2 regions of the Erwinia sp. 9145 genome follow, and region 2 is predicted to be linked to the other one. Evidence: predicted binding sites of a transcription regulator. Region 2 holds the regulator's gene; the other holds the start of a gene.

Region 1 (11,502 bases), 1.5 Mb from region 2:
AGCCGGCTACACCATGTGGGACGGCCCTTATGGCGACTGGGGTTCACGCAAGTATCTGATTGCCAGCCTGAATCAGAGCCTGAAGCGCATGAATCTCGATTACGTGGATATTTTCTATCATCATCGCCCTGATCCGGAAACGCCGCTGGAGGAGACGATGAGCGCACTGGATCATATCGTTCGCCAGGGTAAAGCGCTCTATATTGCTTTGTCGAACTATCCGGCGGAAAGAGCGGCCGAAGCCATCGCCATTCTCAAACAGTTGGGCACGCCGTGTCTTATCCATCAGCCGAAATATTCGATGCTGGAGCGTGGGCCAGAAAACGGACTGCTGGAGGTGTTAGGCAACGCAGGCGTCGGCTGCATTGGCTTCTCGCCGCTGGCGGGCGGCCTGCTGACCGATCGCTATCTGAACGGTATTCCTGACGATTCACGTATCGCCAGCGGCAGTCAGTTTTTAAGCCGCGATCGCTTAACGCCAGAGACGATGGCGAAGATCCAGCAACTGAATCAGCTGGCGCAGCAGCGCGGGCAGAAGCTGTCGCAAATGGCGCTGGCATGGGTGCTGCGCGATCCGCGCATGACTTCTGTTCTGATCGGCGCCAGTAAAATCAGCCAGATTGACGATGCGGTTGGCATGCTGGCTCGTCGCGATTTCACGCCGGCTGAACTGGATCAGATCGCTACGATTCTTGGATAGGTCACCGGCTGCGGAGAAGTCTCAAACCGCCCCGCCTGGCGCTTTTTTCGGATTGCGCCAGGCGAAACCTCACTGCCCATTTTATAATCTGCCTTAACGGTGCGCTGATGGTGCGCTGATAAGGAGTCATCATGAAACATCTCTTGCTTATTGCCGCGTTGCTGGCAAATTTCTCTCCCCTGGCGATGCACACAGCGCAGGCCGATAACACAGCGATTCCTCTTGCACCGGGCATATCGCTTCAGATTGGCGACAATTATTCGAATGGGCGGTACAACAATTATCGCTACGATGAAGGGCGCTGGCGACAGCATGAGCAGTGGCGACGTCAGCAGGAGAGGCGCCAGCGCTATGAATGGCAGCGTCAGTACCGGTGGCAGGGGTATGAACGCCAGCGGCAGTGGCAGCAGCGGGAGCGGCATCGCGAATGGCGTGAACGCGATCGCCACCGCGACTGGCAGCGACAAGAGCGTTTGCGCTACGACAATCGCCATCGCGGTTAAGACATAAAAAAAGCCGACGTCATGTCGGCTTTTTTATGCAGAAAGAATTAGCCCGTCACCATGGAAATCAGCAGGTAAAGATTGAGCGCAACCACGATGACCACGATGACGCGCCCCACGTTTTGCATCAGCCGTGAATTGGTTAAATCGCCCATCAGCTCACGATTGCCGGTGAACGACAGCAGCGGCAACAGCGCCAGCGCAATACCGAAGCTCAGCAGCACCTGGCTCATGATCAGAATGCGGGTGGGCTCCCAGCCCGCAAAAATCACAATAAATGAGGGCAGCATCGTCACTACCCGCCGCACCAGCAGCGGAATGTGAAAACGGATAAAGCCCTGCATCACCACCTGCCCCGCCATGGTGCCGACAACGGTTGAAGAGAGGCCAGCCGTCAGCAGACTGAGGCCGAACACCATCGCGGCGGCTTTGCCCAGCAGCGGATCCAGCGTCAGCCAGGCCTGATCCAGGTCGGCAATGCCGGTGTGTCCGCTGAAGTGAAAAGCCGCTGCGGCGGTCGCCATCATCGCCAGATTCACAAACCCGGCGATGGTCATGGCAATCGCCACATCCAGCCGCGTTGAGTTATAGCGCTCGCCGCGCGTTCCGCCGTCCGGGTTTTGCGTCAGCGAGGAGTGAAGATAGATAACGTGCGGCATGATGGTTGCGCCCAGCACGCCAGCCGCCAGCAGCACCGCGTCCGCCCCAGGCAACGATGGCACCGCCAGCCCCTGTACCAGATCTGCCACGTTTGGCTGCGAAAAGAACAGTTCAATGACGTAGGCGGCCGCGACAAACAGCAGCATGCCGCCAATCACCACTTCCAGCGGCTTTCTGCCCCGGTTTTGCAGCATCAAAATCAGGAAGGTCACCACGCCGGTCAGCACCGCGCCCTGTAACAGGCTGACGCCAAAAACCAGTTTGAATCCGATAGCCGCACCGATAAACTCCGCCAGATCCGTCGCCATGGCGATGATCTCCGCCTGCACCCAATAAAACCACACCACCGGGCGCGGATAGCGATCGCGAATATGTTCCGCCAGATTTTTACCGGTGGCGATGCCAAGTTTGGCGGACATCAGCTGGATAACCATCGCCATAATGTTCGCCCAGACCACCACCCAGAGTAATTTGTAGCCATAGGAGGCGCCAGCCTGGATATTAGTCGCAAAGTTGCCCGGATCGATATAGCCGATAGCCGCGATAAATGCAGGCCCCATCAGCGCAAACTTGATTTTTCGGGAACCGCGGGCAAGCTGCGTCGCGGTGCGACTTTCCAACATAGTATGACCTCTGTAAACACCTGATAAACGCATTGTCTTTTAAATGATAATGATTATCAAGTGCATTAATGGCAGGAAAAACTTATCAGTACAATAGCCAGAGCTAATAAGTATAGCCTTTGCTATAACACAGGCCACGTTACAGGTGTGTTAATTAATTAGCAACATTTTTCACTTTAGGCTATCAGCTATGACCTTACAAGTTATTGGGTGGTTTTTTAAACAGTATCAGGATGTGATCGGCGGAAGAATTCTTGCGCAGAAGGTAAAAGGTAATACTTATAATGCGGCCTGGATCTCGTTTTTCCGTTGCTTGTTACATAGAATACGCACCGCAATATAACAGCCTTCAAATTTGGAGCATACATGTCCCGCATTCTGCATTTTGCTTTGGCGCTGGTTGTGGTCGCCCTGCTTGCCCTGCTGGTAAGTAGCGATCGCAAAAATATCCGCGTCCGTTTTGTTATTCAACTTCTGGTGATCGAAGTCCTGCTGGCGTGGTTCTTCCTTAACTCAGAAGTCGGTCTGGGATTTGTTCAGGGGTTCGCAGGCCTGTTTGATAAACTTTTATCCTATGCCGCTCAGGGTACAAGCTTTGTCTTCGGCAATATGAACGATAAGGGACTGGCCTTCTTCTGGCTGAACGTGCTTTGCCCTATCGTTTTCATCTCCGCGCTTATCGGCATTCTTCAGCACTTCCGCATTCTGCCGATTGTCATTCGCGCGATTGGCACCGTGCTGTCGAAGGTGAATGGCATGGGTAAACTGGAGTCGTTTAACGCGGTAAGCTCGCTGATACTGGGACAGTCAGAAAACTTCATCGCCTATAAAGACATTCTTGGAAAAATGTCGCAGCGCCGCATGTACACTATGGCGGCTACCGCGATGTCCACCGTTTCGATGTCAATCGTTGGCGCCTACATGACCATGCTCCAGCCGAAATATGTCGTGGCGGCGCTGATCCTCAACATGTTCAGCACCTTTATCGTGCTCTCGCTGATCAACCCTTATCGCGTTGAAAGCGAAGAGGATCTGAAGCTGAACGATCTGCACAAAGGTCAGAGCTTCTTTGAGATGCTGGGTGAATACATTCTCGCCGGTTTCAAAGTGGCGGTGATTGTTGCAGCGATGCTGATTGGTTTTATCGCGCTGATTTCGGCGGTCAATGCGCTGTTTGACACCATTTTCGGCATCAGTTTCCAGGGCGTATTAGGCTATGTCTTCTATCCGTTTGCCTGGGTAATGGGCGTGCCGTCGGGCGAAGCCTTGCAGGTGGGCAGCATCATGGCCACCAAACTGGTATCGAATGAGTTTGTGGCGATGATGGATCTGCAAAAAATTGCCGGTTCGCTGTCGCCGCGCGGTGAAGGCATCCTTTCCGTCTTCCTCGTCTCCTTTGCTAACTTCTCCTCGATCGGCATCGTGGCGGGCGCGATCAAAGGCCTGCACGAAGAGCAGGGAAATGTGGTTTCCCGCTTCGGACTGAAGTTGCTGTACGGCTCAACGCTGGTCAGCGTGCTGTCGGCCTCAATCGCCGGTTTAGTGCTGCACTAAGTGTTAAGGGCGAACCCCTTGCGGGTTCGCCCTGACTATTCCAGCGGCACGTTAAGATGCTCGCGCAGCGTTGTCCCTGAATACGCTTTCCGAAACGCTCCCCGCGCCTGCAAAACGGGCACCACCTGGTCGGCAAAATCGTTCAGTGAAGCAGGCATATCCGCAGGCATCAGCACAAAACCATCGCACGCCCTGCTCTCAACCCATGCCATCATCTCGTCGGCTATCTCCTCCGCCGTTCCCGCCATGACCGGAAAAGAGGCGCTGGCCGCATAGCGTTTCGCCACCTCCGCCAGCGTTTTTCCCTGCCGCCGCGCTTCAGCGATCACATATTCAAAACGCCCTTTGCTGCCGCTGATGCGGTCGAATATGTCCGGGAACAGCGCGTCGGGATCGTGCTGAGAGAGATCGTAATTCATGCTCGCCGACATAAAACTCAGTCCGGCGAGCGGATCGACCAGCTCATCAAGCCGCGCGCGCTTCTCCTGCGCTTCCCGATGCGTTTTCCCCACAATCGGCATGACGCCCGGCAGGATCTTACAGGCGTCGGGCGCGCGCCCGATGGCGACCATATCCTCTTTGAACTGTTGGTAAAAGGCGCAGGCGCGCTCCCGTTCGGGATGGACGGTAAAAATTACTTCGCCCACGCGCATGGCGACCGCTTTGAAATCCGCCGAGACGCCCGCCAGAATCTGTACCGGCCTGCCTTGCGGTGGCGCCGCCACGGTAAGCGGCCCCTGAATATGGAAGTGTTCACCGTTGAAGCGCGTATAGCGGACTTTGCTGGCGTCGACGTAAATGCCGCTGGCTTTATCCACCACCCGCGCGCCCGGCTGCCAGCTGGCAAGAAGCTGATGTACGGCAGCGATAAATTCGTCCGCGCGCCGGTAGCGTTCGGCATGCCCCATGTGCTGCATCCGGCTGAAATTGCGCGCCTCGCCGTCGTTGGTGGAGGTCACCGCGTTCCAGGCCATGCGCCCGTGGCTGAAATGATCGAGCGTGGCCAGCGTTCGCGCGGCGTGAAAAGGCTCGCCGTAGGTGGTGGAGAGCGTCCCGCCCAGGCCAATGCGTTCCGTGCCCAGCGCCAGTGCGGTCAGCAGCGCCATCGGTTCAGGCCGCGCGTAGCCCGGCCGGTACTGTACGGTGGTGGCGATATCGCCGCCGTAGATGTCGTCAATGGAGAGTTTGTCGGCAACAAAAGCGAAATCAAACTTCGCCGCTTCGGCCTTTTTCACCAGCGTGAGCCAGGTGTCGAGCCGCATGGGATCGGGGTTTTCCGCCGCCGGATGTCGCCAGCCGCCAGCGTGCAGCCCGGTGTCGCTGAGATAGAGCGCCAGATGCATGCTATTTCCCCTGCGACAGGCTGAGATCGATAAAGGTTTTCGCCTCAATCGGTTTGGGGATCAGACCGTTTTTCAGATACAAATCTGCCGTATTTTGCTGAACCGCCAGCACCGCCTGCGTATCAGGTTCGACCTGATTGAGCTCGCGTTTCACCTTCAGCAGCGCCACCTCCTGCGGAATACGCAGCAGTCTGGCAATGGCGGTGGCGTACGCCTGCGGATGCTTCGCCGTCCAGCTGCGTGCGCGGATCAGCCGCTGGCTGAAGTCAGCCAGCGCCGTTTTTTTGTCGGCGATGGCTTTGTTACTGGCAACCAGATAGCTGAGTGCCGGATAGTCTTTGCCGTCAGCGATGATCTGCGCGCCGGACTGCTGCGTGGCGAACGACACGTAGGGTTCCCAGGTGGCGACGGCGTCAACGCCGCCCTGGTCGAGCACCAGCGTGGCTTCGGCTGGCGTAGTGAAGACGAAGGTGACGTCGGAAGGCTGAAGGCCCGCCTTGCCCAGCGCCTGCATGGCCAGGTTATGGCCGGAAGAGCCCTTCACCGTGGCGATTTTTTTGCCCTTCAGCTCACTTACGTTACGGATGGCGCTGCCCTTCTTAACGATTAGCGCGTTTCCGGCGTAGCGCGTCGCCAGAATGCCTTTCGCGTCCAGCCCCGCCGCCACGGCAAAGGTCAGCGGCGCGTCGCCTACCGACCCGGCATCCAGCGAACCGGCGCGCATCGCTTCCAGCAGCGGCGCGGCGTTGGCAAACTCATGCCATTCAATGGTGTAAGGAACATTGCTCAGCTCGCCCGAAGCTTCGAGGATGGCACGCGCATTGGCGCGCTGATCGCCAACCGACAGCGTGCCGGCGGCAAAGACGGACGAACTGAACAGTGCAAGTGCACAGATACTGAAGCGAAAGGTTTTCATCTGGTGTCTCAACAGGAGGAAAATTTCAGGCTAGCATCCGTTTTTTTATTCTCTAAATGCCTTTGCCGGGTAATGATTATGCAAAATTCTTCTAACACTTCGTTCACACTCTTTTGATGATTTTCAGCTTAACAACGCACAAATATGAATTTCACAGCCCGGGCGCCGGATCATAGGGTTTTCTTCATGTTGGTTTTATTACCCGCCTTCCCTGGAGAAAAAATTATGAGCATTCAGTTCCTTGGCATGATCGGTCACCGACTGGCCTCAGAAATCATTCCACCCGCTGGCCCGGTATTTAATAAGCAGTACATCGCTGATTTCGCCCGCGCCCATGAGCAGGCCGGTTTTGATCGCGTGCTGGTCGGCTACTGGTCCGATCAACCGGACGGTTTTCTGGTGACCGCCCACGCGGCAGCCAGCACCTCACGCATTAAGTTTTTGCTGGCGCACCGTCCCGGTTTTGTTTCGCCGACGCTGGCCGCCCGCAAACTCGCCACGCTCGATCAGCTCACCGATGGCCGCCTGGCGGTACATATCATCAGCGGCGGCAGCGATGCCGAGCAGCGTAAAGACGGCGACTTTTTGAATAAAACCCAGCGTTACGCCCGCACCGACGACTTTCTGGATGTGTTAACGCAAAGCCTCACCGCAGAGCAGCCTTACGATCACCACGGCGACTATTATCAGGCAGAGCAGGCCTTTGCCTCCGTGAAGCCGGTGCAGGCGAAACTGCCGATCTATTTCGGCGGATCGTCTCCGGAGGCTATTCAGGTTGCCGCCCGCCACGCCGATGTCTTCGCTCTGTGGGGCGAGCCGCTGGCCGGTGCCAGAGAGACCGTTCGAACCGTACGTGCGGCGGCGGCAAAACAGGGTCGGCAAATCAGCTTCAACATCTCTTTCCGGCCCATCATTGCCGCGACGGAAAAAGAGGCGTGGGAAAAAGCCGAGTATATTCGCGAGACGGCGCGCAAGAAGCTGGCCGAGGTGGGACATGATTTTGGCCTGCCCAAGCCGCAAAGCGTGGGCGCAGAGCGACTGATGGCGGCGGCCAGAGAAGGCGAACGGCTGGACCGAAATTTGTGGACCGGCATCGCTAAGCTGGTTGGCGGCGGCTATAACTCCACCTCGCTGGTGGGCACGCCGGATCAGGTTTCCGATTCGCTGCTCGACTATTACGATGCCGGTATTGAGAGCGTGCTGATCCGCGGTTTCGATCCGCTTAACGATGCGGTGGAGTATGGCAAAGCGCTGATCCCGCTGACGCGTGAGAAAGTAGCGGCACGCCGCATCGCGAGGAGTGCCTGATGCGTTTTGCTCTCTTAGCGGCTGCCCTGCTCTCTTCCCTTGCGCTTTGCGCCAGCGCGGCGGAAAAAACCACGCTGCGTCTGGGCGATGTGAAGGGCGATCGCTTTATCTCTCTGCGAGCGTCCGGCCAGCTTGATAATCTGCCATACGATCTCAAACTCACCTCGTTTGATTCGGGCGCGCCGGTTCAGGAAGCCCTGAACGCAGGCGCACTGGACGTCGGGTTTACCGGCGATTTGCCGTTTTTATTCGTCTTTGCTGCGGGCGCGCCGGTGAAAGCGGTGGGCGCCTGGCAAAACAATCCGGACAGCATCGCGCTGCTGACGCGCCCGGACAGCGGTATACGCAGCCTGAAGGATCTGAAGGGCAAGCAGATCGCCGTCAATCGCGGCGGCTGGGGCCACTATCTGCTGCTGGGTCTGCTTGAGCGCGCGGGTCTGAAGCCTGACGACGTGACGCTGCGTTTTCTCGGTCCGGTTGATGGTCACGCCGCGCTGGCCAGCCATTCGGTTGATGCCTGGGCGGCATGGGAACCTTATATCTCTTCCGCCATTGTCGTCGATAAAGACGTGCTGGTGCCGCAGGGCGGCGGCAACGGTATTCTCTCCGGCTACTCCTATGCGCTGGCGCGGGAAAGCGCGCTGGCGGACCCGGCAAAACGTGATGCCATCGCCGATCTGATGACGCGGCTGGCGAAAGCGCAGACGTGGGCGGCGCAGCATCCGCAGGAATTTTCCCACGCGCTGTCTGCATCGCTGGGTTTTCCTGAGCCGATCACCGCCCGCTGGATCACCAGCGCCCGCATTCGCCCGGTTGACTTCAATCCGCGGGTTGCCGCAACGCTCCAGCAATCTGCTGACTTCTTTTATGAAAAACGCGTGCTGCCCAAAAACGTCGATGTCAGCAAGGCGTTTGACTACAGCCTCTCACGCGGCGCAAACCAGGTCGCCGCCAGCGAAGGAGCGAAATAATGTCATTACAGCATCATCGGCTGCGTGAATTTGTCAGCCAGCTTGCCGCGTTGCTGGACACCCGACCGGCAGAAGCTGAAATATTACGTACCGGCAGCGCGCTGTTAGGCAGGCTGATCGAACATGACGACTGGCTTGCGCCTGAATTCACCCGGCCCGATCCTGCCCGTTATCAGCAATACCTGCTGTATGCCGACGCGCAGCAGCGCTTTTCAGTGGTCAGCTTCGTTTGGGGGCCGGGCCAGCGCACGCCGGTACACGATCATCGCGTCTGGGGCCTGATAGGCATGCTGCGCGGCGCCGAAGTGTCGCAGGGCTACCGGCGGGACGCGCACGGCCTGCATCCTGAAGGCGAACCAGTGCGGCTGGAACCGGGCAGCGTGGAGGCGGTTTCGCCGCAGGTGGGCGATATTCATCGCGTCAGTAATGCGTGGGACGATCGCATCTCCATCAGCATTCACGTTTACGGCGGCAACATTGGCGCGGTGAAGCGTGCTGTTTATCAGGAGGATGGCAGCGAGAAAACCTTTATCTCAGGCTATAACAATGCCTTTTTACCTAACATCTGGGATCTCTCTCATGGTTGATACTTCCTTTGCCGTTCGCCCCGCGAGCGACATCCGCCGCGCCCTGCTCCGGCAGGAAGAAGTTGCGCTGATCGACGTGCGCGAAGAGGCGGATTACGCCACGGGGCATCCTCTGTTTGCCGTCAATATCCCGCTGTCAAAACTGGAAATTGCTGTTCTGGATCGCGTACCGCGACTGACCTGCGCCGTCACCGTATATGATAATGGCGAAGGTCTGGCACAGGTCGCCGCCCGTCGTTTAGTGGCGATGGGCTACCGCGACGTTGCGCTGCTGGAGAACGGTTTACAGGGCTGGCGTGAGGCCGGCGGCGAGCTTTTCATCGACGTCAATTCGCCCAGTAAAGCGTTCGGTGAGCTGGTTGAGAGCCGGAGCCACACGCCTTCTCTGCCCGCAGAGGAGGTCAGCGCATTGCTGAGCAGCGGCAGGCCGGTAGTGGTGCTCGACAGCCGCCGCTTTGATGAATACCAGACCATGAGCATTCCCGGCGGCGTGAGCGTGCCGGGCGCCGAGCTGGTCTTGCGCGTGCGCGATCTGGCGCCCTCGCCGGAAACCACGGTGATCGTCAACTGCGCGGGCCGAACCCGCAGCATTATCGGCACTCAGTCGCTGGTCAATGCCGGGATCCGCAATCCGGTTTATGCCTTACGCAACGGCACCATCGGATGGACGCTGGCGGGCCTGGCGCTGGAGCATGGCCAGTCGCGGCGCTATGGCGACGTGAGCGAAACCGCGCACCGGCAGGCAGCGCGCAGCGCGCGTAACGTGGCCGATCGCGCGGGCGTAAAGCGTCTTTCACCGGCCGGGCTCGACGACTGGCAGGCGGATCATCAGCGTACGGTGTATCTGTTTGACGTGCGTGACGACAGTGAATATGTCGCCGGGCACCTGCCCGGCGCGCGCCATGTGCCGGGCGGGCAACTGGTGCAGGAAACCGATCACTACGCCAGCGTCAGAGGCGCGCGTATTGTGCTGGTCGATGATGACGGCGTGCGCGCCAATATGAGCGCGTCATGGCTGGCGCAAATGGGCTGGGACGTGGCGGTACTGGACCAGGCGGGCCAGCAGGATTTTAGCGAAAAAGGCAACCGGTCGCCCACGCTGCCTGCCCTGCCGACGCAGAACGAGGTCGCGCCCGCCGGGCTGGCGGACTGGCTGGATCAGGGCGATACCCAGGTGCTGGATTTTACCACCAGCGCAAATTACGTGAAGGGACACATTCCCGGCGCGGCGTGGTTGCAGCGTTCGCTGCTGACGCTGTCGGGCAGCACGGCGCTTCCCACGGCCTCGCGATATGTGGTGACCTGCGGCAGCAGCATGCTGGCACGCTTTGCGGTGGCAGAACTGGCGGCGCTGACCGGCAAACCGGTGTGGGTGCTGCAAGGCGGCAATGCCGCCTGGAAGGAGGCCGGTTTACCACTGGAGCAGGGCGAAACTCTGCTGCTTCAGTCGCGCAACGATCGCTATCGCCGTCCTTATGAGGGTACGGATGTTACGCCGGACGCAATGCAGGCTTATCTCGACTGGGAGTTTGGATTGATTGCACAACTGGACAAGGATGGCACGCACGGTTTCAACGTAGTCACGGGAAACGTCGCTTAGAGAGGTTATTGTTTGCTGTCAATCATAACAGCGAATGGTGGAGATAAGCGGGATCGAACCGCTGACCTCTTGCATGCCATGCAAGCGCTCTCCCAGCTGAGCTATACCCCCACATATAAAGATTGGTGTTTTCGGTTCAAATCTGCTGGTGAAGATTTGGTGGAGATAAGCGGGATCGAACCGCTGACCTCTTGCATGCCATGCAAGCGCTCTCCCAGCTGAGCTATACCCCCGTACCGAAAAACCTTGTCATCCTGACGGCGGGGATAATATGAAACAGCGTCGGTGGTGTCAACGGCAAATTGTTAATCTGTGGTCAATCGCTGAAAAAGCCGTCAACCCTGCTTATGCCACCGACGCATTATGCATTTCGTTATCACTGAGCCACTCATAGCCGCTTTTGATCGCGTGAAATCTCAAATTATTCACGATGTCGCCTGGCCTGTTCTGTTGCGGGCGCGTCGATTTTTTCCTCACATTCTTAAACTGTTAATGTTTCCTGTTAGTTGTCCAATGAATATTTTGCTGTAATATATTCCTGTTACATAAATAGCAAATAGGAATTGCATAATGAAAAAGGAATGGCTTACGCCAGAAGAACTGGCACAGGAAACAGGTTTCAGCAGGCAGACAATCAATAAGTGGGTCAAGCGAGAACAGTGGACAACCGCTCCCAAACCCGGCGTCCAGGGTGGAAAAGCACGGATGATTTACATCGATGAACGGGTAAAAACTTT
Region 2 (11,502 bases):
TTGTCGTCAGCAATATTGAAGATTTCAGCGGCATTACGCTGCTGGCGGGCGACAAAGTGGTTGCCGGAGAAAGCCGTATTTTTGAGATTAACGGTTAACCTCTTGTCGCATCAGTCAACAGGGCGGGAAGTGATTCCCGCCCTTTTTTTATCGCAGCCTGTAACTAACGGTTGTTTCCGCTCCCGGCTTTGTGGATCATACTCCGTTATTTCACGTACTAATTGCGCCCTGAGGAAATTAAGATGAGTGAGGCAGACGCCCGCCCAACTAACTTTATTCGTCAGATTATTGACGAAGATCTGGCGAACGGTACGCACGCAAGCGTGCATACCCGCTTCCCGCCTGAGCCTAACGGCTATCTGCACATTGGCCATGCTAAATCAATCTGCCTGAATTTTGGCATTGCTCAGGATTATCAGGGGCAATGCAACCTGCGTTTTGACGATACCAATCCGGTGAAAGAAGACCTGGAGTATGTTGAGTCAATCAAACAGGACGTAAAGTGGCTGGGTTTTGAGTGGAACGGCGACGTTCACTACTCTTCAGATTATTTCGATCAGCTTTTTAATTATGCCGTGGAGCTGATCGGTAAAGGTCTGGCCTATGTTGATGAACTGACGCCTGAACAGATCCGCGAATATCGCGGCACGTTAACCTCGCCGGGGCAAAACAGCCCTTATCGCGAGCGTAGCGTGGAGGAGAATCTGGCGCTTTTTGAGAAAATGCGCAACGGTGAATTTGCCGAAGGTACCGCCTGCCTGCGTGCAAAAATCGATATGGCGTCCAGCTTCATGGTGATGCGCGATCCGGTGCTTTATCGGATTAAATTTGCCGATCACCATCAAACCGGTAGCAAGTGGTGCATCTATCCGATGTACGATTTCACCCACTGCATTTCCGATGCGCTGGAAGGGATCACGCATTCACTTTGCACCCTGGAGTTCCAGGACAATCGCCGTTTGTATGACTGGGTGCTGGACAACATCACCATTCCCGCGCATCCGCGTCAGTACGAGTTTTCACGCCTGAATCTTGAATATGCGATCATGTCCAAGCGTAAGCTGAATCTACTGGTCACGGAAAAAGTGGTGGAAGGATGGGACGATCCGCGCATGTTGACCGTTTCCGGCCTGCGCCGTCGTGGCTATACAGCCTCGTCCATTCGTGAATTCTGCCGCCGTATTGGCGTAACCAAGCAGGATAACCTTGTGGAAATGGCATCGCTTGAATCCTGCATTCGCGACGATCTGAATGAAAATGCGCCGCGTGCCATGGCCGTGCTGGATCCGCTGAAGGTCGTTATTGAAAACCTGCCATCGAATCACGAAGAAATCATCAGTATGCTCAATCATCCGAATAAACCGGAGATGGGCACGCGTGAAGTCCCCTTCAGTCGTGAAATTTATATCGATCGCGCCGATTTCCGCGAAGAGGCCAACAAGCACTATAAGCGTTTGGTGTCAGGCAAAGAAGTTCGCCTGCGCAATGCCTACGTGATCAAAGCTGAACGCGTGGCGAAGGACGAAGAAGGTAACATCACCTGCCTGTTTTGCACCTGCGATGTCGATACGTTGAGCAAAGATCCTGCTGACGGTCGTAAAGTTAAGGGTGTTATTCATTGGGTTTCAGCTGAACATGCGCTGCCTGCCGAGTTCCGCCTTTACGATCGGCTGTTCAGCGTGCCAAATCCCGCTGCCGCTGAGGACTTTCTCTCAACCATCAACCCGGAGTCGCTGGTTGTCCGTGATGGTTTTGTCGAACCAGGTTTAAGTAAAGCCGTAGCAGGATCGCCTTACCAGTTTGAGCGGGAAGGATACTTTTGCGCCGACAGCCGCTATTCGACGCCGGTAAAACTGGTGTTTAACCGCACGGTAGGCCTGCGTGATACGTGGAACAAAACAGGCGAATAATTAGCCTGATTAGTTATTTAAGCAGCCGTCGGGCTGCTTTTTTTTGGTTAATGTAATAGGACGCATAACATCATTAAAAGTGTGGTCGCCGTCAAGATTTAGTGATTATTGTCAAATTACACATTGATAATTCGCGCTGCGAAAAATAATATAATCGGGATGACTGGCGTTGTTTTATCGCTATTTATATTATGGAATAATTTATTTGAGAGGGAATTCTCATGCAGTGGTCAGCTCTATTTCTTAGCGCGTTACTTTCTCCCTTATTTATTGGTGTGTTTTATTTTCCACCGGCTAATGCAACAGGATTCGTGGACGAATCCGAGCTGAGCGGTAGCGTTTATTACTGGCAGCGCCATCGCGAGAGAAAAGATCGCGATCCCGGAAGTGATAAAAACGGACAATATCAACAAAACCTCCATCACTCCACTTTTAACGCTAACCTCGATTTTTCTTCCGGCTATGCCGCTGATTTTGTCGGTATCGATCTGGCCGCTTTTGGCGCGCTTGAGCTGTCTGATAAGGGGCCGGCTGCCCCAAACGAAATTGGCTTCAGCGATGCAAATACTCGCTGGGACGAAGCGTGGACGGGAGATAAAAACGGCCTGAGCCTTTATAAAGCGGCGCTGAAAATTAAACATGATAAATATTGGCTACGGGGCGGTTATATCCAGCCTGTCGGTCAGTCGCTGATTGCTTCCCATTGGAGTTTTCTGCCCGGCACCTATCGCGGCATAGAGACGGGAGCCAGCTATGATTTTGCCGATGTGGGAGCGCTTTCTTTTTCCTGGCTCTGGAGTGATAAATATAAGGCGCCCTGGTATCAGCACATGTATAACTTTCGCAAGGCGGATGGAGAAAGCGGAATAAGCTATTTGCATTCACTGGGCGCTAAATATGATTTTAAAAACGGAATAGTATTTGAAAGCGCATTTGGTCAGGCAGCGAATTATATGGATCAGTATTTTACCAAAGTTGCCTGGACTTTCCCGCTCTCTGAAAACAAGTTACTGACTACCTGGCAGTTTTATGGCGCTAAAGATAAAGAAAGCGGTGGTGCCGGAAACGCTAATGACGTTTATAACGGTCTTGCCTGGCTTCAGGCCGTGACGTTGGGCTATACCGCCGGGCCGTTTGATTTCCGGCTGGAAGGAACCTGGGTAAAAGCCGAAGGTAATCAGGGCTTCTTTTTACAGCGAATGACGCCTGGCTATGCCACATCAAACGGTCGACTCGATGTGTGGTGGGATTCGCGTTCGGACTTTAACGCGAACGGCGAGAAAGCGCTCTTCGCGGGAGTTATGTACGACCTGACAAACTGGCGGTTACCTGGCTGGGCCGTCGGCACCTCTTATGCCTGGGGATGGGATGCGAAACCCTCGTCTAATCCGTTATATGACCAGAACAGGCGCCTGAAAGAATCTGCCTGGAATTTGGATCTCCTCTATACCGTGCAGCAGGGGCCGATTAAAGGAACCTTAGTCAAACTGCACTACACACGCTATGACAACCACTCAGATCTTCCAGACTGGGGCGGCGGTTATGGCAACATTTTTCAGGACGAGAAAGACGTTAAGTTCATCGTGATAGCGCCTTTCACACTATTTAGTGCAGGTAAATAAGATCGCTGCCGGTCAAGGGAGAATGCCATATGAAATCTATGCTAGCGCTCATCGCCATGCTGATGCTCAGCGCGTGTGCAACAAAAAGCGCGGAGCAGCCACAGGAAACCATCCCCGGCCTTGATTATCAGCGCTGTCTGGATGCTGAACAGATGGGCGGCGCGGAGAACATTGAGGCACGATGCGGCAAGCTTCAGCAGGAAACAGAACACACCTCTTACTAGTGGACAAGGAAAACGGATGAACACGTTCAAAGCCAGCCTTATTGCGGTTGCGTTGATGTCAGCATCAGGAAGTGGCTACGCGAAGGCGAACCAGAAAATTGTCGATCAAATCAGCCAGTTTGGCGTGAAGTACAAGGTCACCGATAATCAGGCCGCACAGCATGGCGTTGACTGCGCGGCTCTGGGCGCCGACTGGAGCGCCTGTAATCGTGCAACCATTACCCTGACCAACCATGGTCCGGCAATCCACAGCAAAGACTGGGCAATATATATGTCCAACGTCCACGAAACGTTAAAGGTCGAAAGCGATCAGTTTCGTATGGTGCATATTGTTGGGGATTTGACGCGACTGGAACCCACGGACAAATTCAGGGGATTCGCTGCCGGTGAGTCCGTAGAGATCCCCATCATTAACGAATACTGGCAGCTTTTTATCACCGATGTCATGCCGCGATGGTATGTGACCTCAGGTGATGCGAAACCGAAAATCATGATCGATACCGACTCGGACGATCTGACAACGTTCGTCGAACCCTTTGGCGAACAGTGGAAGCGCACCCAGGACGACAAAAATGTGCTGATGGTGGCTTCCAGTCGCTTTGATAAAAACAGCGACGTGGCGTTGCTTCCCGCTTCGGCGCTAAGAGGGCAGATTGTTCCGACGCCATTGCAGATTGAGATTACGGCCGGGGACGCTGACCTGTCGAAAGGCGTAAAGCTCGATCTCTCCGGTTTGTCGGCTGATAAAGCGCAGGCGGTAAAGCAGCGGTTCCAGCTACTGGGACTGAAAGAGCACGCCAGCGGTTATGAGATTTCCACGCGAATTGACAGCAACATGTTGAATGCTGAGCTGGCGATTGCCGGTGGCTATCAGTTGGTGATTGATAAAGAAAAAGCACAGGTGGTTGGCTACGATCAAGGCGGTGTATTTTACGGCCTTCAGTCGATCCTCTCACTGCTCCCCGCGGACGGCAGCGCAAAAATTGCCACTCTGAAAGCCAGCGACGCGCCTCGTTTTCCCTATCGCGGTGTTTTCCTGGATGTTGCACGTAACTTTCACAGCAAAGCGGCGATTCTCCGCATGTTGGATCAGCTTGCCGCGTGGAAAATGAACGTATTTCACTTTCATCTGAGCGACGATGAAGCCTGGCGTATTGAGATTCCTGGCCTGCCTGAACTTACCGGGGTGGGTGGAAAGCGCTGTCACGATCTGACCGAGCGGCGCTGCCTGTTGCCGCAGTTGGGCTCCGGCCCGGACACCAATAATAACGGCACCGGTCATTTCAGCCGTCAGGATTACATTGATATTTTGAAATACGCCGCGGCAAGAAATATTGAGGTGATCCCGGAGATCGACATGCCGGCTCATGCCAGGGCTGCCGTAATCTCAATGGAAGCCCGCTATCATCGTCTGATGAAAATGGGCAAAACGTCCGAAGCCTCAGAGTATCGGCTGGTCGATCCCACGGATAATTCCAACACGACCTCGGTGCAGCTTTACGATCGTACCAGCTATCTGAACCCCTGCCTGGATTCTTCGCTGCGCTTTACCGATAAGATAATCGGTGAAATTAACAAAATGCACGGTGAGGCCGGGCAACCGCTTAAAACCTGGCACTTCGGCGGCGACGAAGCAAAAAATATTCGTCTGGGCGCCGGTTATTCCGACATTAACAAGCCGGTAGCGGGTACGGGCTTACTTGATATGCGCAAAGAAGACAAACCGTGGGCGAAATCGCTGGTTTGTCAGAAAATGATTAAAGAAGGCAAGGTGGCGGATCTGGAACATCTGCCCAGCTATTTTGCATTGCAGGTCAGCAAGCAGGTTAAGCAACACGGCATTGAAAAAATGCAGGCCTGGCAAGACGGGCTGAAGGATGCGGAAAATGCTAAAGCGTTTGCCACTGAACGCGTTGCCGTTAACTTCTGGGATACGCTCTACTGGGGAGGCTTTAACTCTGCCAACGACTGGGCAAACAAAGGTTATGACGTCATCATCTCCAACCCTGATTATGTCTATGTGGACTTTCCCTATGAAGTGAATCCGCTGGAACGCGGCTACTACTGGGGAACCCGTTTTAGCGATGAGCGGAAAATGTTCAGTTTTGCACCTAATAACCTGCCGCAGAACGCCGAGACCTCGGTCGATCGCGACGGTAAAACTTTTACTGCAAAATCTGACAAAGCCTGGCCGGGCGCGTATGGCTTGTCCGCCCAGCTTTGGAGCGAAACGTCGCGCACTGACGACAACACAGAATATATGATTTTCCCTCGTATTCTTTCAGTGGCTGAACGCGCCTGGCATCGTGCCGCATGGGAGCAGGATTACCAGGCGGGCAGGGAATATATCGGTGGAGAAACTGGGCACGTTGATCGCCAGGCGTTGCATCAAGACTGGCAGCGATTTGCCAACCTGCTCGGACAACGCGAACTGGCAAAACTGGATAAGCGGGGCATTCACTATCGTCTGCCGGTTCCTGGCGCGCGTATTGTTGATGGGAAATTAAACGTCAATATCGCCTTACCAGGCGTGGCCATTGAGTACAGCGTGGATCAGGGAAAAAACTGGCAGCGTTATGATGCCGGTGCAAGACCGTCCGTGACAGGCAATGTGAGCGTTCGCGCTGTCAGCGCGGATGGGAAACGTTTCAGTCGCACTGAAATACTGTGAGATTAACGGCCCGAAACAGGGCCGTTTTCACTTAGCGGAGCGTTTAAAGAGCGTAAATTACCGGTAGTCGAGGGTAATGCGACCGGTGAGATCTTTACACGCTAAAAACAAAAACTGCACCTTACTTGTCGGATAGCCAACTTTTCGGGTGCAGTTCATCTTACTGATACTTATGGCGTCAGGGCCGATTACTCGTCGTGCAAAGACTCATCTTCACGACAGTCGCCTGTTGCGCAGTGACCATACAGATAGAGACTGTGATTACTGAGCTTGATGCCATGCCGCGTGGCGATATCACGCTGGCGTGTTTCAATGGATTCGTCAGTGAATTCGATCACTTTTCCACAGTCCAGGCAAATCAGATGATCGTGATGATGCTGCTGCGTCAATTCAAATACGGATTTACCGCCTTCAAAGTTGTGGCGCGTCACAATCCCTGCGTCGTCAAACTGGTTCAGCACGCGGTAAACCGTGGCCAGACCAATTTCTTCGCCCATATCAATCAGGCGTTTATACAAGTCTTCCGCACTGACGTGATGGCCCTCTGGTTCCTGAAGGACTTCCAGAATCTTTAAGCGTGGAAGCGTGACTTTCAGGCCGGCCTTCTTTAATGCGGTGTTATTGTCAGTCATGCGGATATTATCCTGTTACTTTGCTAGTCACTAAGTGGCTGAAAAACCGTGAACATCGGTCGACACAGAAAGCAAACTGCGTCTCATTATAGAACTGATACGTTGAAATGGAAACGGGCTGCCGTAGTCGCCGCCAGAGCAAACTGCTCAAAAGGCTGGATAACCGATGCGGGTATTCTACAGTTATGCGGGCAAAAGTTACAAATATGTATCTATCACTTCTATAGGAAAAACCACTGGCTTGATGTGACTTCTCTCACATCAAGCTAAAGTGTTCGTTATGCTTCAAGGATCTCTTTGAGCTGAAGCTCTTCATAAATCTGCTTTACCCACTGTTCCGTACGGGAAGCGGTCAACTCGGGTTGACGATCTTCGTCAATAGCCAGACCAAGGAAATGCGTATCGTCCGCAAGCCCTTTAGAGGCTTCAAAATTGTAACCTTCGGTCGGCCAGTGACCAACAATCACCGCGCCGTTAGGCTCGATAATGTCGCGAATGGTGCCCATCGCATCGCAGAAATATTCAGCATAGTCTTCCTGATCGCCGCAGCCAAAAAGGGCAACCAGCTTACCGTTGAAATCAATCTCTTCCAGCGTAGGGAAAAAGTCGTCCCAGTCGCATTGCGCTTCACCGTAGTACCAGGTCGGTATGCCTAAAAGCAGAATATCAAAGGCTTCAAGATCTTCTTTGCTGCTTTTAGCGATATCATGAACTTCAGCAACGTCAGAACCGAGCTGCTTCTGAATCATTTTTGCAATGTTTTCCGTATTGCCCGTATCGCTACCAAAGAAAATGCCTACGATTGCCATGCGTCTAGTAACCTCTTGAAACGTATTGATATGGTGGCTGCTGATAAAACAGATTCAGGCAATAATAGCAGAGAGGCAGAAGGGTATAAACGTGAAATGCTCCTGCTTTTGTCGCTTTGTGCTGTGAGATAACGCATTCTGTAAGGTTAAAACTCAACGCTGCTGGCGGGTTAACTGTGCCAGCACCATCTCTTCAATCAACTCGCTACGACTGATATTTCGCGCTTCGGCAAGCTGATTGAGCGCATCAACAGCTTCGGCGTTTATTTTCAGCTCAACGCGCTTCAGGCCGCGCACTTTGTCCCGTCTGAGCTGATTGCGCTTATTAATACGCAACTGCTCATCGCGCGTGAGCGGGTTGGTCTTTGGACGTCCCGGACGTCGTTCATCGGCGAACAGGTCGATCGTCGTGCGGTCCGTGTTCTCTTTTGCCATAGGATCGTACTAATGAAAGGCTGAAGGGTTAATAAATGGGCTCTTAACGCCTGAAATACAACCAGCGGCCCTTAATGAGCGCGCCATCATACCCTGGCAAAACTTACCGCGACAACGATTTAACAAATCGACTGAATATTTCTGTTTATTGTGCAAGAAAGCGTCGGATACCGCGTAAAACGGCATCGGGTTTCTCAGCATGTACCCAGTGTCCGGCACCGCTGATAACGTGCGCGCGTGCCTGCGGAAACTGGGAAAGCAGCGCATCACGGTAAGCGTCGTCCAGATAAGGTGAGCGCTCCCCCCGAATAAACAAAGCCGGATGCGGCCAGGCCGGAACGGCATTCCAGCCAATAAGATCGTCGTAGTGCTGCCATAAAACCGGCACGTTAAAACGCCACTCACCTTCATGGAACGATTTCAACAGGAATTGAATAACACCCTCTTCATTGAGCATCTCCCGCATCAGGTCGGCAGCGTCGCTGCGTCGCGTAATACCTGCCTCGGTAACGGCGTTCAGCGCGGCGAAAATGGCGTCATGATGCCGTTCCGGATAGGCAACGGGCGCCATATCAATCACCACCAGCTTACTGACGCGCTCCGGCGCAAGGGCAGTTAACGCCATGGCGATTTTACCGCCCATTGAGTGGCCCACCACCGAGAATTGCCCGATAGCCGCATCGTCCAGCGTATCAAGAATGTCCTGCGCCATGGCCGGATAATCCATCTCCTCCGCGCGGGGAGAAAGGCCGTGATTACGCACGTCAACCAGCACAAGCCCACAGGTATCTTTCAGCCCCCTTGCCAGCACGCCAAGGTTGTCCTGGCTGCCGAAAAGGCCATGGATTAGCACGACTGGGGCATCGGTCAGTTCAGATTGTTCAGTTTGCAGGCGGGCATTCAATTTCATAGCAAAGTTCTTACGGATGGGCCGAAGGGTTAGGGTATCATAAATGCATATTTCCCTGTCGGCATGGCGAAAAACCTTATCGCGAACTTTTTGCGGCATATTCTGACTTTTGCCACTATTAAGGCCTGGCGCTACACCCCGGCAGGATTTAACTTTATAATCCTGATGTTAGAGCAGGTTTGCCCATCGTTCAGGAAATTTATCGACTGCATAAGGTGCAGATCGGCTCTTATAAGCAATAATCGTACTGGATCATGATGAAAACTATTGAAGTCGACGAAGAGCTATACCGTTATATTGCCAGCCACACGCAGCATATTGGCGAAAGCGCATCTGACATTTTACGGCGTATGCTGAAATTTTCCGCCGGTCAAAGCGTTGCAGCCTCATCGGCAACCGGCGCAAAACAGACGGCGTCAGCGAGTGTGGAGGCACGGCCTCAGGATCGCGTTCGCGCGGTTCGTGAACTCCTGCTTTCAGATGAATATGCGGAACAGAAAAAAGCGGTTAATCGCTTTATGCTTATTCTCTCGACCTTATATACGCTTGATCCCAAAGCATTCGCCGCCGCCACCGAGTCTCTGCTTGGCCGCACGCGCGTTTACTTTGCGGGTAATCAACAGACTCTGGTTCAGAACGGCACCCATACCAAGCCGCAGCACATTCCGGGCACGCCGTACTGGGTAATTACTAACACTAACACAGGTCGTAAACGCAGCATGGTGGAACATATCATGCAGTCGATGCAGTTCCCGGCGGAGCTTATCGACAAAGTTTGCGGCACCCTCTAACTGATAACATAAGCGTCAGGGAGAAGCGCCCCATGGCTAATCATCCCCGTGCCGGACAGCCAGCACAGCAGAGTGATTTGATTAACGTTGCACAACTGACTTCACAGTATTATGTCCTGCAACCGGATTTGACCAACCCTGAACACGCGGTGAAATTTGGTACATCAGGCCATCGTGGCAGTGCAGGGCGTCAGAGCTTTAATGAGACGCATATCCTGGCAATTGCGCAGGCGATCGCGGAAGAACGTAAAAAGAACGGCATTACCGGCCCGTGCTTTGTAGGTAAAGACACGCACGCGCTGTCAGAACCGGCGATCATTTCGGTACTGGAAGTGCTCGCCGCCAACGGCGTTGACGTTATTGTGCAGCAGGAAAATGGCTATACGCCGACGCCCGCTATCTCTAACGCTATTCTTGAGCACAATAAAGCGGGCGGCCTCCAGGCTGACGGCATCGTGATTACGCCTTCGCACAATCCCCCAGAAGATGGCGGCATCAAATACAATCCGCCAAACGGCGGCCCGGCGGACACTAACGTTACAAAAGTGGTTGAAGATCGTGCGAATGCGCTGATCAAAGACGGCCTGAAAGGCGTTAAGCGCATCGCGCTGGATAAAGCCTGGGCAAGCGGCCACCTTCAGGAAAAAGATCTGATCCAGCCTTACATTGAAGGTCTGGCGGAGATCATTGATATTCCTGCAATTCAGAAAGCGGGCCTGAAAATCGGCGTCGATCCGCTTGGCGGTTCCGGTATTGCTTACTGGCAGCGCATCGCTGAATTTTACAATCTTGATCTGACCATCGTTAACGACGCGGTCGACCAAACCTTCCGTTTCATGCATCTGGATAAAGATGGCGTGATCCGCATGGACTGCTCATCCGAAAGCGCTATGGCTGGCCTGCTGGCGCTGCGCGATAAGTTTGATCTGGCCTTCGCTAACGATCCTGACTACGACCGCCATGGCATCGTTACGCCTGCGGGACTGATGAATCCCAATCACTACCTGGCCGTTGCCATCAACTATCTGTTCCAGCATCGTCCACAGTGGGGCAAAGAGGTGGCGGTTGGCAAAACGCTGGTTTCCAGCGCGATGATCGATCGTGTGGTGAATGACATTGGCCGCAGGCTGGTGGAAGTGCCGGTGGGCTTTAAGTGGTTCGTTGACGGCCTCTACGACGGCAGCTTCGGTTTTGGCGGCGAAGAGAGCGCGGGCGCTTCATTCCTGCGTTTTGACGGCACGCCGTGGTCGACGGATAAAGACGGTATCATCATGTGTCTGCTGGCGGCGGAGATCACTGCGGTGACCGGCAAAAATCCCCAGCAGCACTACGATGAGCTGGCAGAACGTTTCGGCGCGCCAAGCTACAACCGCCTTCAGGCGTCGGCCACGTCTGCGCAGAAAGCCGCACTCTCTAAGCTGTCGCCGGAAATGGTCAGCGCCGATACGCTGGCAGGCGATCCTATCACCGCACGCCTGACGGCTGCGCCTGGCAATGG

What was found. The regulator Fur, encoded in region 2, represses iron uptake genes when iron is present. The targets are predictions, from matches to a motif close to ATAATAATGAGAACNACTATCAA.
Region 1: a site for Fur is predicted at 2,524-2,546, ahead of FA91_RS12625 (Nramp family divalent metal transporter). Genes of this name have one in related genera too.

Annotation. Positions count from the first base shown of each region.
Region 1 is NZ_JQNE01000001.1:2,637,834-2,649,335, forward strand. It holds gene mgrA (L-glyceraldehyde 3-phosphate reductase) at 1-700, shown strand, start outside; gene FA91_RS12620 (DUF2502 domain-containing protein) at 832-1,203, shown strand; gene FA91_RS12625 (Nramp family divalent metal transporter) at 1,251-2,486, opposite strand; gene FA91_RS12630 (NupC/NupG family nucleoside CNT transporter) at 2,853-4,040, shown strand; gene FA91_RS12635 (NtaA/DmoA family FMN-dependent monooxygenase) at 4,076-5,383, opposite strand; gene FA91_RS12640 (ABC transporter substrate-binding protein) at 5,385-6,299, opposite strand; gene FA91_RS12645 (LLM class flavin-dependent oxidoreductase) at 6,525-7,607, shown strand; gene FA91_RS12650 (ABC transporter substrate-binding protein) at 7,607-8,578, shown strand; gene FA91_RS12655 (cysteine dioxygenase) at 8,575-9,165, shown strand; gene FA91_RS12660 (rhodanese homology domain-containing protein) at 9,158-10,765, shown strand; tRNA gene FA91_RS12665 (tRNA-Ala) at 10,801-10,876, opposite strand; tRNA gene FA91_RS12670 (tRNA-Ala) at 10,923-10,998, opposite strand; gene FA91_RS12675 (YfeC-like transcriptional regulator) at 11,336-11,502, shown strand, end outside.
Region 2 is NZ_JQNE01000001.1:1,105,844-1,117,345, forward strand. It holds gene nagE (PTS N-acetyl glucosamine transporter subunit IIABC) at 1-98, shown strand, start outside; gene glnS (glutamine--tRNA ligase) at 243-1,910, shown strand; partial or broken gene FA91_RS05575 (OprD family outer membrane porin) at 2,198-3,532, shown strand; gene chiQ (ChiQ/YbfN family lipoprotein) at 3,562-3,756, shown strand; gene FA91_RS05585 (beta-N-acetylhexosaminidase) at 3,773-6,427, shown strand; gene fur (ferric iron uptake transcriptional regulator) at 6,616-7,059, opposite strand; gene fldA (flavodoxin FldA) at 7,338-7,868, opposite strand; gene ybfE (LexA regulated protein) at 8,022-8,303, opposite strand; gene ybfF (esterase) at 8,449-9,213, opposite strand; gene seqA (replication initiation negative regulator SeqA) at 9,471-10,004, shown strand; gene pgm (phosphoglucomutase (alpha-D-glucose-1,6-bisphosphate-dependent)) at 10,037-11,502, shown strand, end outside.